DNA from 3 places in the Oerskovia enterophila genome. Region 1 is predicted to be linked to each of the others. Evidence: predicted binding sites of a transcription regulator. Region 1 holds the regulator's gene; each other region holds the start of a gene.

Region 1 (4,273 bases):
TCTCGCTCATAGTAGACGTCACGAACCCCAGTGTTTTCAACGTCTCACGGGCGATATGCGTTGCTTGTCCTATCCTCGGAGGGGCGATCCTCGCGAACCGCCCGGACCTCCGAGCGGATGAAACCAAAGTGCTCGGTCGGTATCGCGTCATGAGTGTCGGCCTGAGGGGTCTCATGGGTATGGACCTACGACCTGGCTACCCCCAGCCAGCCGTCGACTCGCTGCTCGCCGAGTGGCAGGCGGCGAGCATGGGCTCCGTCTGGCTGCGCCCCGGCGACTGGTACCACCCTGCGGTGGAGGCACTGGCCGAGGCACTGACAGACGGACGCCCCACGGCCCCTGCCGCCGACCGGCTCGGTGAGGCGCGGGGGCACGTCGGCATCAGCATGGGCGAGACGATCGACGACCTCGCGTGCCTGTTCGGCGCCTGGGGCACCCAGCCCGAGCTCGACACCCTGCGCGCTCTGAGCACCGGCTGGGTCCGAGGCAACGAGCCGAGCCTCCTGGTCCCGCTCACGACCGACCCGCGTTCTGGCCTGGCCACCCCCGAGTACCTCGTGCAACGACTGCGCGAGACGTACGGCGCGGGCGAGCGCAGCGGGCGCCCCGCGTCCCGCACCCACTGCCTGCTGCTCGTGGACGTCGCGGTCGACCGGATCGACGGTTGGCAGAAGGTCGCGCGCGCGGCAGCGATGGGCAAGATCTTCACCGAGGTGTTCGGCACGGGCCATCCCGTCGCGACGCTCGGCGGGGGCGTCTACGCCGCGCTGTGCGAGCGCGGCGCGGACCTCGAGCCGCTGCGCTCCGAGCTGCGGCACCGGATCGAGCGCACCGCGCTCTCCTACGGCGTCACCGCGGTGCTCCGGCGCCCTCCGCGCGTCTGGGTCGAGCCGCTCCCGACCGCTCACGCGGGAGCCGCGTCCTTGCTCCAGGCGCTCGGGCGCTGAGAGACGTTCCCCCGCGAGGTGCCGCGTCCCCGGACACACCTCGACGCCCCGTCGTCCGGCGAGGGACGAGGAGGGCGTCGAGGGGGGATCGCGCGATGGGGGGACGTCGCGCGAGGGGTTGGGACTCGCTCAGCGAGGAGCGTAGGTGAGGCAGTCCGCGTGGTCGGCGCCCAGGGGGCCGGCTCCGACGCGGATCGAGGAGGCGTTGCACTCGAGCGACTCGTTGTGGGCGCACTCCCCGCGCTGGCAGGCGCCGACGTGGGCGATGACCTTCTCGAGGCCGCCCTTGGCCGTGAGCGGGATGAACGTGGCGCACTCGGCCTCGCCGCCGTGGGCGGCGATCGTCACGGCACCGGCGTGGCAGCCGTGCTCGTGGTTGTATCCGCAGCCGTCGATCGAACACTCGACGACCTGGGGCAACTCCATCAGGCTGCTCATGGGACTTCTCCTTGCTCGAGGGACAGGGGCAGATCAACCGTGCATTTCCTTCACGGTATTCCTTGATGCAGCCCTTGTATAGGAAGCAAGGCCTCACTCGCTTCGGCGGAATTCCGCCATTTTTACGTCACACGAACCGCGCGTAAATGCGAAGGGAATCGCGTTCGGCTCGGCATCTCTCGCGTCGCGACGCGGGTCTCGGCGCGGTCAGTCCCCGCGCCCGGGCCGCCAGAGGACGAGTGCCCGGGTCTCCGTGCCCTGCCCTGCGACGGTTCGCCCGGCGTCCTCCGGGCTGCCTCGCCGGACCCGTCGTCCGCGAGGGACCATGACCACGTCGCCGCTGACCCCCGCGGCGAAGACTCGCCCGCCCTCGAGCCGCGCCGAGAGCGCGTCGAGCCGGGACTCGAGCCGGTCGACCTGCTCCTCGAGCGCGAGGATGCGGCGGATCCCGGCGAGGTTGACGCCCTCCTCCTGGGAGAGCCGCTGCACCTCGAGGAGCTTCGCGACGTCGCGCTGGGAGTACCGGCGCCCGCGCCCCATGGTGCGGCGCGGGGTCACGAGCCCCAGCCGGTCGTACTGGCGCAAGGTCTGCGGGTGCATCCCTGCGAGCGCCGCCGCCTGCGAGATGGCGAGCACGGGGGCGTCGTCGTACGCGTTGAACGGCACCTGTGCCGCTGCCGCTCCGGACTCTTTCCTGACCATGCGTCCTCCTCTCACCATTCTGCTCCTGGGGGTGGCGCTCGACGAGGCCTGCGGGGCCTCGTCGAGCGCGGGTCCTGCTATTCCGCGGCGCGTCCGAACAGGTCCGAACGCACGTCGCTCTCGCCGTCGGTCGCTGCCGCGAGCTGCTCGACCGCTTCCTTGGCGGCCTTCGAGAGCTTCTGCGGCACGACGACCTGGATCGTGACGAGCAGGTCTCCGGTGGCCTTGGCGGTCTTGACACCCTTGCCCTTGACGCGCAGCGTGCGCCCGGAGGGCGTGCCCGCGGGGACCTTGACCTTGACGGGCTTGCCGTCGAGCTGCGGGACCTCGATGGTCGCGCCGAGCGCGGCCTCGGCGAACGTCACGGGGACCGTGAGCCGCAGGTTGTGCTTGTCGTCGACCGAGAACACGGGGTGCGGCGTGACGTGCACCGTGATGACCAGGTCGCCCGGCGCTCCGCCCGCGACGCCCGGACGGCCCTTGCCGCGCAGGCGGATCTTCTGGCCGTCACGCACACCGGCAGGGATGCGGGCCGTGACGGTGCGACCTTCGGTCGAGACCGTGACGGTCGCACCCTCGACGGCGGGCCGGAACCCGAGCGTCGCGGACGAGTGCACGTCGGCACCGGCCTGCGGCCTTGCCGCGTTGGGGCGGAAGCCCGTCTGGGCTCCTCCGCCGCCGAACATCGACCCGAGGATGTCCTCGAAGCCTCCGCCTCCGCCGGTCTGCGTGGAGTACCGCACGCGGCCTCCCCCGCTACCGCCGCCGCCGCCGAACATGCCGCCGAAGATGTCCTCGAACCCTCCGGCCCCACCGGCCGGTCCACCGGCTCCTGCGGAGAAGCGGGCGCCCCCGCCGGCCATGGCACGGATCGCGTCGTACTGCTGGCGCTGCTCGGCGTCGGACAGGACCGCGTAGGCCTCGCCGATCTCCTTGAACTTCGCCTCGGCCTTCGCGTCACCCTGGTTCTGGTCGGGGTGGTAGGTACGGGCCAGCTTGCGGTACGCCTTCTTGATCGCGGCGTCGTCGGCATCCTTGGGGACGCCGAGCGCGGCGTAGAAGTCCTTCTCGATCCAGTCCTGACCGGTCAAGGCGCCTCCTCTCGTGGTGTCACCGGCCGGGGGCCGGTGGTCGTCTCGTCTCTGAAGTCTTGGTGTTCGTTCAGTCGTTCGCTCGTTCTGTCGTTCTGTCGTGCGTCAGGCCCCGGGGGACCTGCTCTCCCGGCCTGCCCGACGGCGGAGCGTCACCTTCGCGTGGAAGGTGCGCTCCGTCGTCGGGCATCCGGGAACGTGGGCGCCCGGCCCCGGAGGACCGGGCACCCACGACCGTCCTACTCCGGCCCGACGACCGAGACGCGCGCGGCGCGCACGACCTTCTCGCCGATCCGGTAGCCCGGCTCGATGACCATGTTGACCGTGGCCGACGTGGCCTGCGGGTCCACCTGGTGCATGAGCGCCTCGTGGACGTTCGGGTCGAACTCCTCGCCCACGACGCCGTACCGCTCGATGCCGAACTTCGCGAGGCTCGCGTCGAGCTTCTCGGAGATCGCGACGAACGGCCCGTCGAGCTCGCCGTGCTGGCGGGCCCGGTCGATGTCGTCGAGGACCGGCAGGAGCGCGGCCAGGACGTCCTCGACGCCCTTGACGCGCGCGGCCTCCTGGTCACGCAGCGACCGGTTGCGGTAGTTGGTGAAGCTGGCCCGCTCGCGCTGGAGCGCGTCGAGGTGGGCCGCCGCCTCGGACTGCGCAGCCAGCAGGGCTGCGTCGTCCCCGGCCTCGCCGGTGGGCTCGAAGTCGAGCCCCGCCAGCGGGTCCTGCTCGGCTTCGTTCCCTGCCGAGCCGGCGTCGGCCCCCTCGGGGGCAGCCTCCTTGGGCTGCCCCTCCGGGGTCACCTTGCGCTTGTCCGTGAAGTGGAAGGGCTGGTCCTCGGAGCCGAGCTCCTCGGGGCCCTGGGCGTCGCTCGTCACTTCTTGTCGTCCTCGTCCACGATCTCCGCGTCGACGATGTCCTCGTCGGGCGCGAACGGGGCTCCGGCGGCCGCAGCGGCGTCGGCGTCAGCCGCGCCCTGGTTGCCCGCGGCCTGCTCCTGCTCCGCCGCGGCGTAGAGCGCCTCGCCGATCTTCTGGCTCGAGGCCAGGAGCTTCTCGTGGGCCGACTTCACGGCCTCCGCGTCGGTGCCCTCGAGCG
Region 2 (4,273 bases), on a different contig from region 1:
AGGTGCTCACCGATGCAGAGCAGGGGACTGCCGAGCCGGGGCCGAGCGCCGAGGGCGGGCTGCGCCGTCGGACCCCGCTGGACCTGATCGCCAACGCGCCGCGGCGCGACGCCCCCGCTGCACCCTCCCGGGGAGCGCTGCGCGACATGAGCCTCGCGCTCGAGGCGAGCCGCACCCGCGCCCGCACGCTCGAGGCGGACCTCGCCGCGGCGACCGCCGAAGTCGGGCTGCTGCGCGCGGCCGCGCAGGCGACCGCGGTCGAGCTCGGCGGGCTGCGGTTGCGTGCGGCCGAGCTCGACCGGGACCTGGCCGAGGCCCTGACCCGGGCCGAGAACTTCCGCACCCGGTACCGCAAGGCCGACCTCAGCCGGCAACAGCTCAAGAAGGCAGAGAAGGCCGCGAGCCACGGCGGCCCGGCCCCCGACGACGGCGCGGTCTTCCTCGACCCTGTCGAGCAGTTCCGGTTCGAGGTCCAGCTCGCATGGGTCCGGCGCGTCCCGGCCGCCGAGAAGGCGAGCAAGCCGCTCGCGCCGTACGCGCTCGGGGACAGGTTCCTGCCGTCGCTCGCGACGATCGAGGGCGTCTCGCGGGCCAAGGTCGTCGACGTCGTGGTCGAGGTGCTGACCGGGGACGCCGAGCACATCGCGGGCCGTGAGCTGCACCCGCTGCGCGTCAACGAGGGCGGCAGCAGCCCGGCGGTCGTGCGCGAGGACGGCGCGACGTGCTGGCGGGCCTCGCTCCAGAGCAAGCGTGCGTCGGCCCGTCGGCTGCACTACTGGAAGCGCGGGGACCGGATCGAGCTGTCGCGCGTGGTGCTGCACGACGACGTGGAGCCGTAGGGGTTCCTTCCCGGTTTGGTACGGCGGCTGGTGCCGGCTTCGTGGTGCGTGCCGAGAACGAGGTTGCGGTCGCTATGGAGCGGATTCCGCTCTCAACCTCGTGCTCGACCGCACGGAACCTCGTGGTCGGCGGGTCGTCGGTCCATAGAGGCGGCAGCGGGGCCGGGCGGCGTGGGCAGCTGGTCGTTCCTGTCCGGTCGGCGCCGTCGGTCCCGGCCGCTGAGACCCCGTCGCCCCGGACCTGGACCGCTGCCGACAGCGGTCGCCGCAGAGGTACGGTCGAGGCTCGCGCCAGGTCGGCCAGGCGCCTGGTCAGCCGGTCAGCATCCGGTCGGCCGGTCAGCTGATCCGTCGGCCCTTGCCACAGCCCCCGGGACGCCCCGCCGACCCGACCGAACCCGCCAGACCCGCCCGACCTCTCCACCCGCACGGCCCGTCCGACCCATCACACCCCCGCCCGACCCCGAGGAGCACCGGTGAGCAAGGCCAACCCCACGCGCTGGGAGCAGAAGACCGCCATGAACCCCGCACACTCGACCTGGTACGTCGAGCGTTTCCGCGCGATGGCTGCGCAGGGCGCGGACCTCGCGGGCGAGGCGCGGCTAGTGGACGCCATGCTCCCGCGCGGGGCCCGGATCCTCGACGCCGGCTGCGGGCCGGGTCGCGTGGGCGCCGAGCTCGCGGCGCGCGGGCACACGGTCGTGGGGGTCGACGTCGATCCCGTCCTCATCGAGGCCGCCGAGACCGACCATCCCGGCTCGACGTGGCTCGTCGCGGACATCGCCGAGCTCGACCTGCCCACGATGGGGGTCGACGAACCGTTCGACCTGATCGTGTGCGCCGGGAACGTCGTGACGTTCCTCGCGCCGGGGACCGAGGTCGAGGTGCTGCGCCGTTTCCGGGCCCACCTGGCACCGGGCGGGCGGGCCGTCGTCGGGTTCGGCGCGGGGCGTGGCTACGCGTTCGACGCGTTCTTCGCCGACGCCGCCGAGGCCGGGCTCGAGGTCCAGCTCATGCTGTCGACGTGGGACCTGCGGCCGTTCACCGAGGGCGGCGACTTCCTGGTCGCGGTCCTCGGAGCGCCTCAGGCCTGACACGGCGGCGGGCAAGGCACCGATCCGCGTCGGCGAGCCCGGGTACAGCAAGAAGCTGGACCGCGACGGCGACGGGGTGGGCTGCGAGTAGGCCGAGCCCCGCCCCGCGGGCGCGGTCGTTCGTCCAGGGCGAACGCGGTTCTGGAATTGAGCGTGGGTGACTCAAGTTGTACCCGTCAGAGGTTCCATCACGACTGAAGGAGTCACCATGACGACCACCCTGACCACCCCCGCCCCCGCCTTCGACCGCGCCCTGCGCGACCTGCTCACCGCTCGTCCCGTGGCAGGCGTCCCGGCCCACGCCGACGTCTTCCAGGACGGCGACGACCTCGTGGCCCGCTTCGACCTGCCGGGTATCGACCCCGCGCAGGACGTCACGGTCGAGGTCGAGGGCCGCAAGCTCGTCGTGCGCGGCGAGCGCAAGGACGAGCGGGCCGAGGAGACCGAGGGCCGCCGTGTCCGCGAGGTCCGCTACGGCGCGTTCCACCGCGTCGTGACGCTCCCCCAGGCCACCAGCGCGGACGCGATCAGCGCCCGGTACGACGCAGGCGTCCTGACCGTCACCGTCGCCGGCGTCTACGCCGGCACGACGCCGCAGCGCATCGAGGTCACGACCTCGGCGTCCTGACGGTCCCCCCAGCCTCCCCGTCGCAGGTCACCCCCCCTTCGGCCTGCGGCGCGGTGAGACCGACGGGCCCGGTTGCGAGAGCACCGGGCCCGTCGTGCTGCCCGGGGACGCGCGGCGCTCACGAGCATGCGGTCGGCGCCACTCGAGCATGCGGTGGGCGTTCATTACGCGGACGAAACCGACGACAACCGCATGGTCGGCACCGAAGGGGCGAGGCCCGATCCGCCGAGGTCCAGAGCCCAGAGGCCGCCTCCGTCAGGCCGCCGTCCCCGGCTCGACGGCCCCGGCCACCATCTCCACGCTCCGGTCCCAGAGCTCGGCCGCGAGCCGCGCGTCGCCCACGAGCGGGTGGGTCGTCGCGACCTTGCGCTTGACGTAGTAGTTCCCCGGCTCCCAGTCGACGCCCGGGGTCGTCGTCGCGAGCCAGACCAGGGTGTCGGCCCCCTTGGCAGACGACGTGAGGAAGCGGCTCAGCACGGTCTGGTACATGACCCGCATGCCGCTCGTCGACGTGGCCGCGAAGTTCGTCGCGACCACGCCCGGGTGGAAGGCCGCGGCCGAGATCCCCGACGCGCGGTACCGGCGGTCGAGCTCGCGCGTGAACAGGTTGACCGCGAGCTTGGCGTTCCCGTATGCGGCGTTGGGCGCGTACGACCGCTCGGCCTCGAGGTCGTCGACGTGGAAGTCGCTGAACAGGCGGTGCGCGGCGCTGCTCGTGCTGATGACGCTCGCGTGGCTCTCCTCCAAGCGGTCGAGCAGCAGCGTGGTGAGGAGGAACGGCGCCAGGTAGTTCACCTGGAACGTCAGCTCGTGGCCGTCCTCGGAGACCTGGCGGTCGGCCATGATGCCGCCCGCGTTGTTCGCGAGGACGTCGATCCTCTCGTAGCGCTCGCGCAGGTCGGCGGCGAGCGCCCGCACCTCGGCCAGGCGTGCGAAGTCGGCCACGAAGAAGTCGGCCCCGACCTCCCCGGCCACCGCGGCGGTCTTCTCGGGCGAGCGCCCGACGACCACGACCCTGTGCCCGTCCGCTGCGAGCTGCCGGGCTGCGGCCGCGCCGATCCCGTCGCTCGCCCCGGTGATGACGATGGTCCTGCGTGCCATGTGCTGCCTCGCCTCGTGTCGTGCCGCCGGCGCTCGTCCCGGCGCGCCCTCGCCGTGCGGCCGGCCCTCGCCCACCACGCGGTCCCCTCGGAGCGTAGACCGCGCGCGGGAACCGGGTCGCGTGACGGCACGGACCGCCGCGCCTCCCCGTCGCCCCGTCGCCCCGTCGCCCCGTCGCCCCGTCGCCCTGGCGACGATCGCCGCCCGGGCGACCTACGCCGTCGGGCCCTCTGCGCGTGCGAAGCGTTCCCGCAGCCCCAGCGCGGCCGACCGCCACGACGCGGCGCGCTTGATCGTCGCGCCCATCTCGCCCTCGTCGACCGGGACGTGCACGACCCGCACCCCCCGCTCGGCCGCGAGCGCCAGCATGGCGTCGGTCGACTCGGGGAACGCGAGCTGCAGCAGGACCGACGTCGTGCACGCCTGCCGCTCGCCCTCGCCGAAACGGCGCTTGTAGACGATCTCCGTCACTGTCCGCCGGGTGAACAGGTCGCGTTCCGCGACCTCCTCGGGCCCCTCCTCGGTGTCGTCGTCCGAGGTGTCGCCGACCTCGAGGAGGCGAGCAACGTCGTCGGGCAGGGGCACGACCGCCAGGTACAGCGACACGAGCA
Region 3 (4,273 bases), on a different contig from region 1:
GAGAGTCCGGCAGCACGAATGACCTTCCGTCGAGGGAACGTGGGCTGATCGTCCAGTATGCCCGTTCCGTGGGAGCGAGACCAGGCTGCGCACGCACGAAGGCCCGGACCCCTCAGGGGACCGGGCCTTCCACGCACGAGGCGAGCGACGCCGTCGGGCAGGAGGATCCCCCCGCCCGACGGCACGCACCTCACCGGGGCGTCACTGCTGGACGCGGAGCTCGAGCCCTTCGCCCTCGACCTGCGAGCGGTCGACCACGATCGTGTCGCCGTCCGCGATCTCGCCCGCGAGCAGCTTGCGCGCGAGGCGGTCGCCGATCTCGCGCTGCACCAGGCGGCGCAGCGGACGCGCTCCGTACGCGGGGTCGAAGCCCTCGAGCGCGAGCCACTCGCGCGCTCCGGCCGTGACCTCGAGCGTCAGGCGACGGTCCGCGAGCCGTTCGCCGAGCCGGTCGACCGCGATGTCCACGATCCGTCCCAGCTCGTCGAGGTTGAGCGGGTCGAAGATCACGACGTCGTCGAGCCGGTTGATGAACTCGGGCTTGAAGCTCGCCCGCACAGCCGACATGACGCCCTCACGCTTGGCCGCGTCGTCGAGCAGCGGGTCCACGAGGAACTGCGAGCCCAGGTTCGACGTCAGCACCAGGATGACGTTGCGGAAGTCGACCGTTCGGCCCTGGCCGTCGGTCAACCGGCCGTCGTCGAGCACCTGGAGCAGGATGTCGAACACCTCGGGGTGCGCCTTCTCGACCTCGTCGAGCAGCACGACCGAGTACGGCCTGCGCCGCACGGCCTCGGTGAGCTGGCCGCCCTCCTCGTAGCCGACGTACCCCGGAGGGGCACCGACCAGGCGCGAGACGCTGTGCTTCTCGCTGTACTCCGACATGTCGATGCGCACCATGGCACGCTCGTCGTCGAACAGGAAGTCCGCGAGCGCCTTCGCGAGCTCGGTCTTGCCGACGCCCGTGGGGCCGAGGAACAGGAACGAGCCCGTGGGGCGGTCGGGGTCGGCGACGCCTGCGCGGGAACGTCGTACGGCGTCCGACACCGCGGCGACCGCAGCCTTCTGCCCGATCAGGCGCTTACCGATCACGTCCTCCATGTGGAGGAGCTTCTCGGACTCGCCCTGGAGCATGCGGCCCGCGGGGATACCGGTCCACGCGGACACGACCTCGGCGATCTCGTCCGCACCGACCTTGTCGGCGATCATCGGCGCCTGGGGCGGCGCCGTGGCGGACTCGTCGCTGTCGATCGACGCCTCCTCCTGCTCGGCCGCCTGGAGCTGCTCCTGGAGCTGCGGGATCTCGCCGTACTGGATGCGCCCCGCGGTCTCGAGGTCGCCCTCGCGGATGGCCCGCTCGACCTGGACGCGGAGCTCGTCGAGCTTGGCGCGCAGGTCGCCGACGCGGTTGTGGCCCGCCTTCTCGGCGTCCCAGCGCGCGGTCAGCGCGGACAGCTCCTCGCGGCGGTCGGCCAGGTCGGCACGCAGCTTCTCGAGGCGCTCGCGCGAGGCGGGGTCGTCGGACTCGGAGAGCACGACCTCCTCCATCTCGAGGCGCGTGACGGCGCGCTGGAGCACGTCGATCTCGATGGGCGACGAGTCGAGCTCCATGCGCAGGCGCGACGCGGCCTCGTCGACCAGGTCGATCGCCTTGTCGGGGAGCTTGCGGCCCGTGATGTAGCGGTCCGAGAGCGCGGCGGCAGCCACGAGCGCCGAGTCGGCGATGGTCACCTTGTGGTGCGCCTCGTAGCGCTCCTTGAGCCCGCGCAGGATCGCGACGGTGTCCTCGACCGAGGGCTCGCCCACGAAGACCTGCTGGAAGCGGCGCTCGAGGGCCGGGTCCTTCTCGATGTGCTCGCGGTACTCGTCGAGGGTCGTCGCACCGACCAGGCGCAGCTCGCCGCGGGCGAGCATGGGCTTGAGCATGTTGCCCGCATCCATGGCGCCCTCTCCGCCCGCGCCCGCACCGACCACGGTGTGGAGCTCGTCGATGAAGGTCACGACCTCGCCGTCCGAGGACTTGATCTCCTCCAGGACGGCCTTGAGCCGCTCCTCGAACTCACCGCGGTACTTGGCGCCCGCGACCATGGCCGCGAGGTCGAGCGAGATGAGCTTCTTGCCCTTGAGCGAGTCGGGGACGTCGCCCGCGACGATGCGCTGGGCCAGCCCCTCGACCACGGCCGTCTTGCCGACGCCGGGGTCACCGATCAGGACGGGGTTGTTCTTGGTGCGCCGGGACAGGACCTGCACGACGCGCCGGATCTCCGAGTCGCGCCCGATCACGGGGTCGAGCTTGCCCTCGGCCGCGGCCGCGGTGAGGTCCTGGCCGTACTGCTCGAGGGCCTTGTAGGTGCCCTCGGGGTTGGGGCTCGTGACGCGGCCCGAGCCGCGGACCGCGGGCAGGGCCGAGCGCAGCGCGTCGGCGCTCGCCCCGGCGTCCGTGAGGATCTGTGCGGCGGGCGAGGAACCTGCGGCGATGCCGATGAGCAGGTGCTCGGTCGAGACGTACTCGTCCCCCATGCCCTGGGCCTCCTTCGAGGCCAGGTCGAGGGCGGTCGACGTCGCGCGCGACGCCGTCGGCTGCGCGACGGCCGATCCGCTCGCGGTGGGCAGCGAGACGAGCGCCGCGCGCACCTTCTGGCCGATGGCCTGGGCGTTCGCGCCCACGGCATCGAGGAGCCCGACGGCGACGCCCCCCTCCTGCGTGAGCAGTGCGGCGAGGAGGTGGACGGGTTCGAGCTGGGGGTTGCCGGCGGCCGAGGCGGTCTGGATGGCCTCGCCGATGGCCTGCTGGGACATGGTGGTGAACTTGGTGTCCATGGGGTCTCCGGTACTTCTGGGGTCTGGGTCTACCTGGATCAACGCGACCAAACTTGAGCGTATTCCACTCAAGTCTGTCCGTCATGTCGGCAACTGTGTCGGACGGCTGCCGTACCAGCCGGTGGTTCCCCTTTTCTCGTCCCGCGATCCACGGGATGCTGGGGGCGTGACTACACGACGGCTCGAACCTTCCGCCACCCTCGCACCGGACCGCGGCGACCGCACGACGGCGCCGGCCCACCCGGGAGAGCAGCTCTCCTCCGACCTCCCCGCCGGGGGTGCCCTGTGAACCTCGCACTCGTCGCGATCGTGGTGATCGTGCTCCTCGGGCTCGTCGTCATCGGGCTCGTCGCCTGGCTGCTCCTGCGCCCTCGCAAGGCACCGGCCGCCCAGCCGTACGGGTACGGCGCCCCCGTCGAGGGGTACCCGGCACAGCCCCCGTATCCCGGGCAGCCGGCGTACCCGGGGCAGCCCGGTCAGCCCTTCGGCGCTCCGGACCCGGCGGCCTCCGCCCCGGGCGCCGAACCGGTCCCGGCGCCCTACCCGGTGCAGCCTTCGCACGCGGTCGGGGCCGGGGTCCAGGCCGTCCCGGTCGACCAGTACGCACCGCAGCAGAGCCCGCCGGCCCCGCCCGGACCGCCTGCGCCGGCCGCCGGGCAGCAGTTCGCGCCGCCGCACGCGCCGGCCCCGCAGGTTCCCGACGCGCCAGCCTCCGCGGTCCCGCCGGCACCGGTCGCACAGCCGCACGCGCCGGCGCAGTACGCACCGCCGGCTGCCCACCCGCAGCCCGCGCAGACCTGGACGGCCGAGGTCACCGAGCCCTGGACCGAGCAGACCGACGACTCCGAGCTCGACGAGACCACACGCCTGCGCGAGGACCTCCGCCCGGCACCGCCCGCGGCGCCTGCTGCTCCTCCGGCTCCGCCCGCGAGCCCCGCACCACCCGCCTGATCCGCGGCTCCCGTCCGGCGAGCAGGGCGGGAAGCTCCCGCTCGCGAGGCGGGAGCGACCGCGCGAACCCGGTCGTACCGACCGAGGGCATCCCCCGGAAGGGGTTGTCAGGACGAGCGAGGCACGCCTCCTCGCTCGTCCTGACAGGGCACCCCGCAAGGGGCACAATGGCGGCACCGCGATACCGCCCGAGTACGCGGGCGAAGGGCTGCACCATGACGAACGGCTGGCACCAGGACGTCCTCGGCCCCGAGTGGGTCGCCCGCACGCTCGACCTCCCCGACGGCGACACCGCGACGCTCGTCCGCAAGGCGACGCCTCCCGCGGGAGGCGAGCGCCGCCGTCGGGCCGTGCTGTACGTCCACGGGTTCGTCGACTACTTCTTCCAGGCCCACCTCGGGGACGCTTTCGAGGACCACGGCTACGCGTTCTACGCGATCGACCTGCGGGGCTACGGCCGCTCGCTCGCGCACTGGACCGAGGCGGGCAAGGACCCCAACAT

Evidence for each region. The regulator HspR, encoded in region 1, represses chaperone genes until heat shock. The targets are predictions, from matches to a motif close to AAGTTGAGTCNNNNNGACTCAACTT.
Region 2: a site for HspR is predicted at 2,078-2,102, ahead of ACIPWA_RS15020 (Hsp20/alpha crystallin family protein). Genes of this name have one in related genera too.
Region 3: a site for HspR is predicted at 2,871-2,895, ahead of clpB (ATP-dependent chaperone ClpB). Genes of this name have one in related genera too.

Annotation. Positions count from the first base shown of each region.
Region 1 covers NZ_JBIVFZ010000002.1:869,411-873,683, forward strand. The annotation lists gene ACIPWA_RS08390 (hypothetical protein) at 180-947, shown strand; gene ACIPWA_RS08395 (DUF1540 domain-containing protein) at 1,077-1,385, opposite strand; gene ACIPWA_RS08400 (heat shock protein transcriptional repressor HspR) at 1,593-2,087, opposite strand; gene ACIPWA_RS08405 (DnaJ C-terminal domain-containing protein) at 2,165-3,178, opposite strand; gene grpE (nucleotide exchange factor GrpE) at 3,418-4,053, opposite strand; gene dnaK (molecular chaperone DnaK) at 4,050-4,273, opposite strand, start outside.
Region 2 covers NZ_JBIVFZ010000004.1:455,227-459,499, forward strand. The annotation lists gene ACIPWA_RS15005 (hypothetical protein) at 1-839, shown strand, start outside; gene ACIPWA_RS15010 (class I SAM-dependent methyltransferase) at 1,358-1,933, shown strand; partial or broken gene ACIPWA_RS15015 (excalibur calcium-binding domain-containing protein) at 1,947-2,024, shown strand; gene ACIPWA_RS15020 (Hsp20/alpha crystallin family protein) at 2,142-2,561, shown strand; gene ACIPWA_RS15025 (SDR family NAD(P)-dependent oxidoreductase) at 2,817-3,662, opposite strand; gene ACIPWA_RS15030 (hypothetical protein) at 3,876-4,273, opposite strand, start outside.
Region 3 covers NZ_JBIVFZ010000004.1:262,801-267,073, forward strand. The annotation lists gene clpB (ATP-dependent chaperone ClpB) at 202-2,820, opposite strand; gene ACIPWA_RS14220 (hypothetical protein) at 3,106-3,771, shown strand; gene ACIPWA_RS14225 (alpha/beta hydrolase) at 3,987-4,273, shown strand, end outside.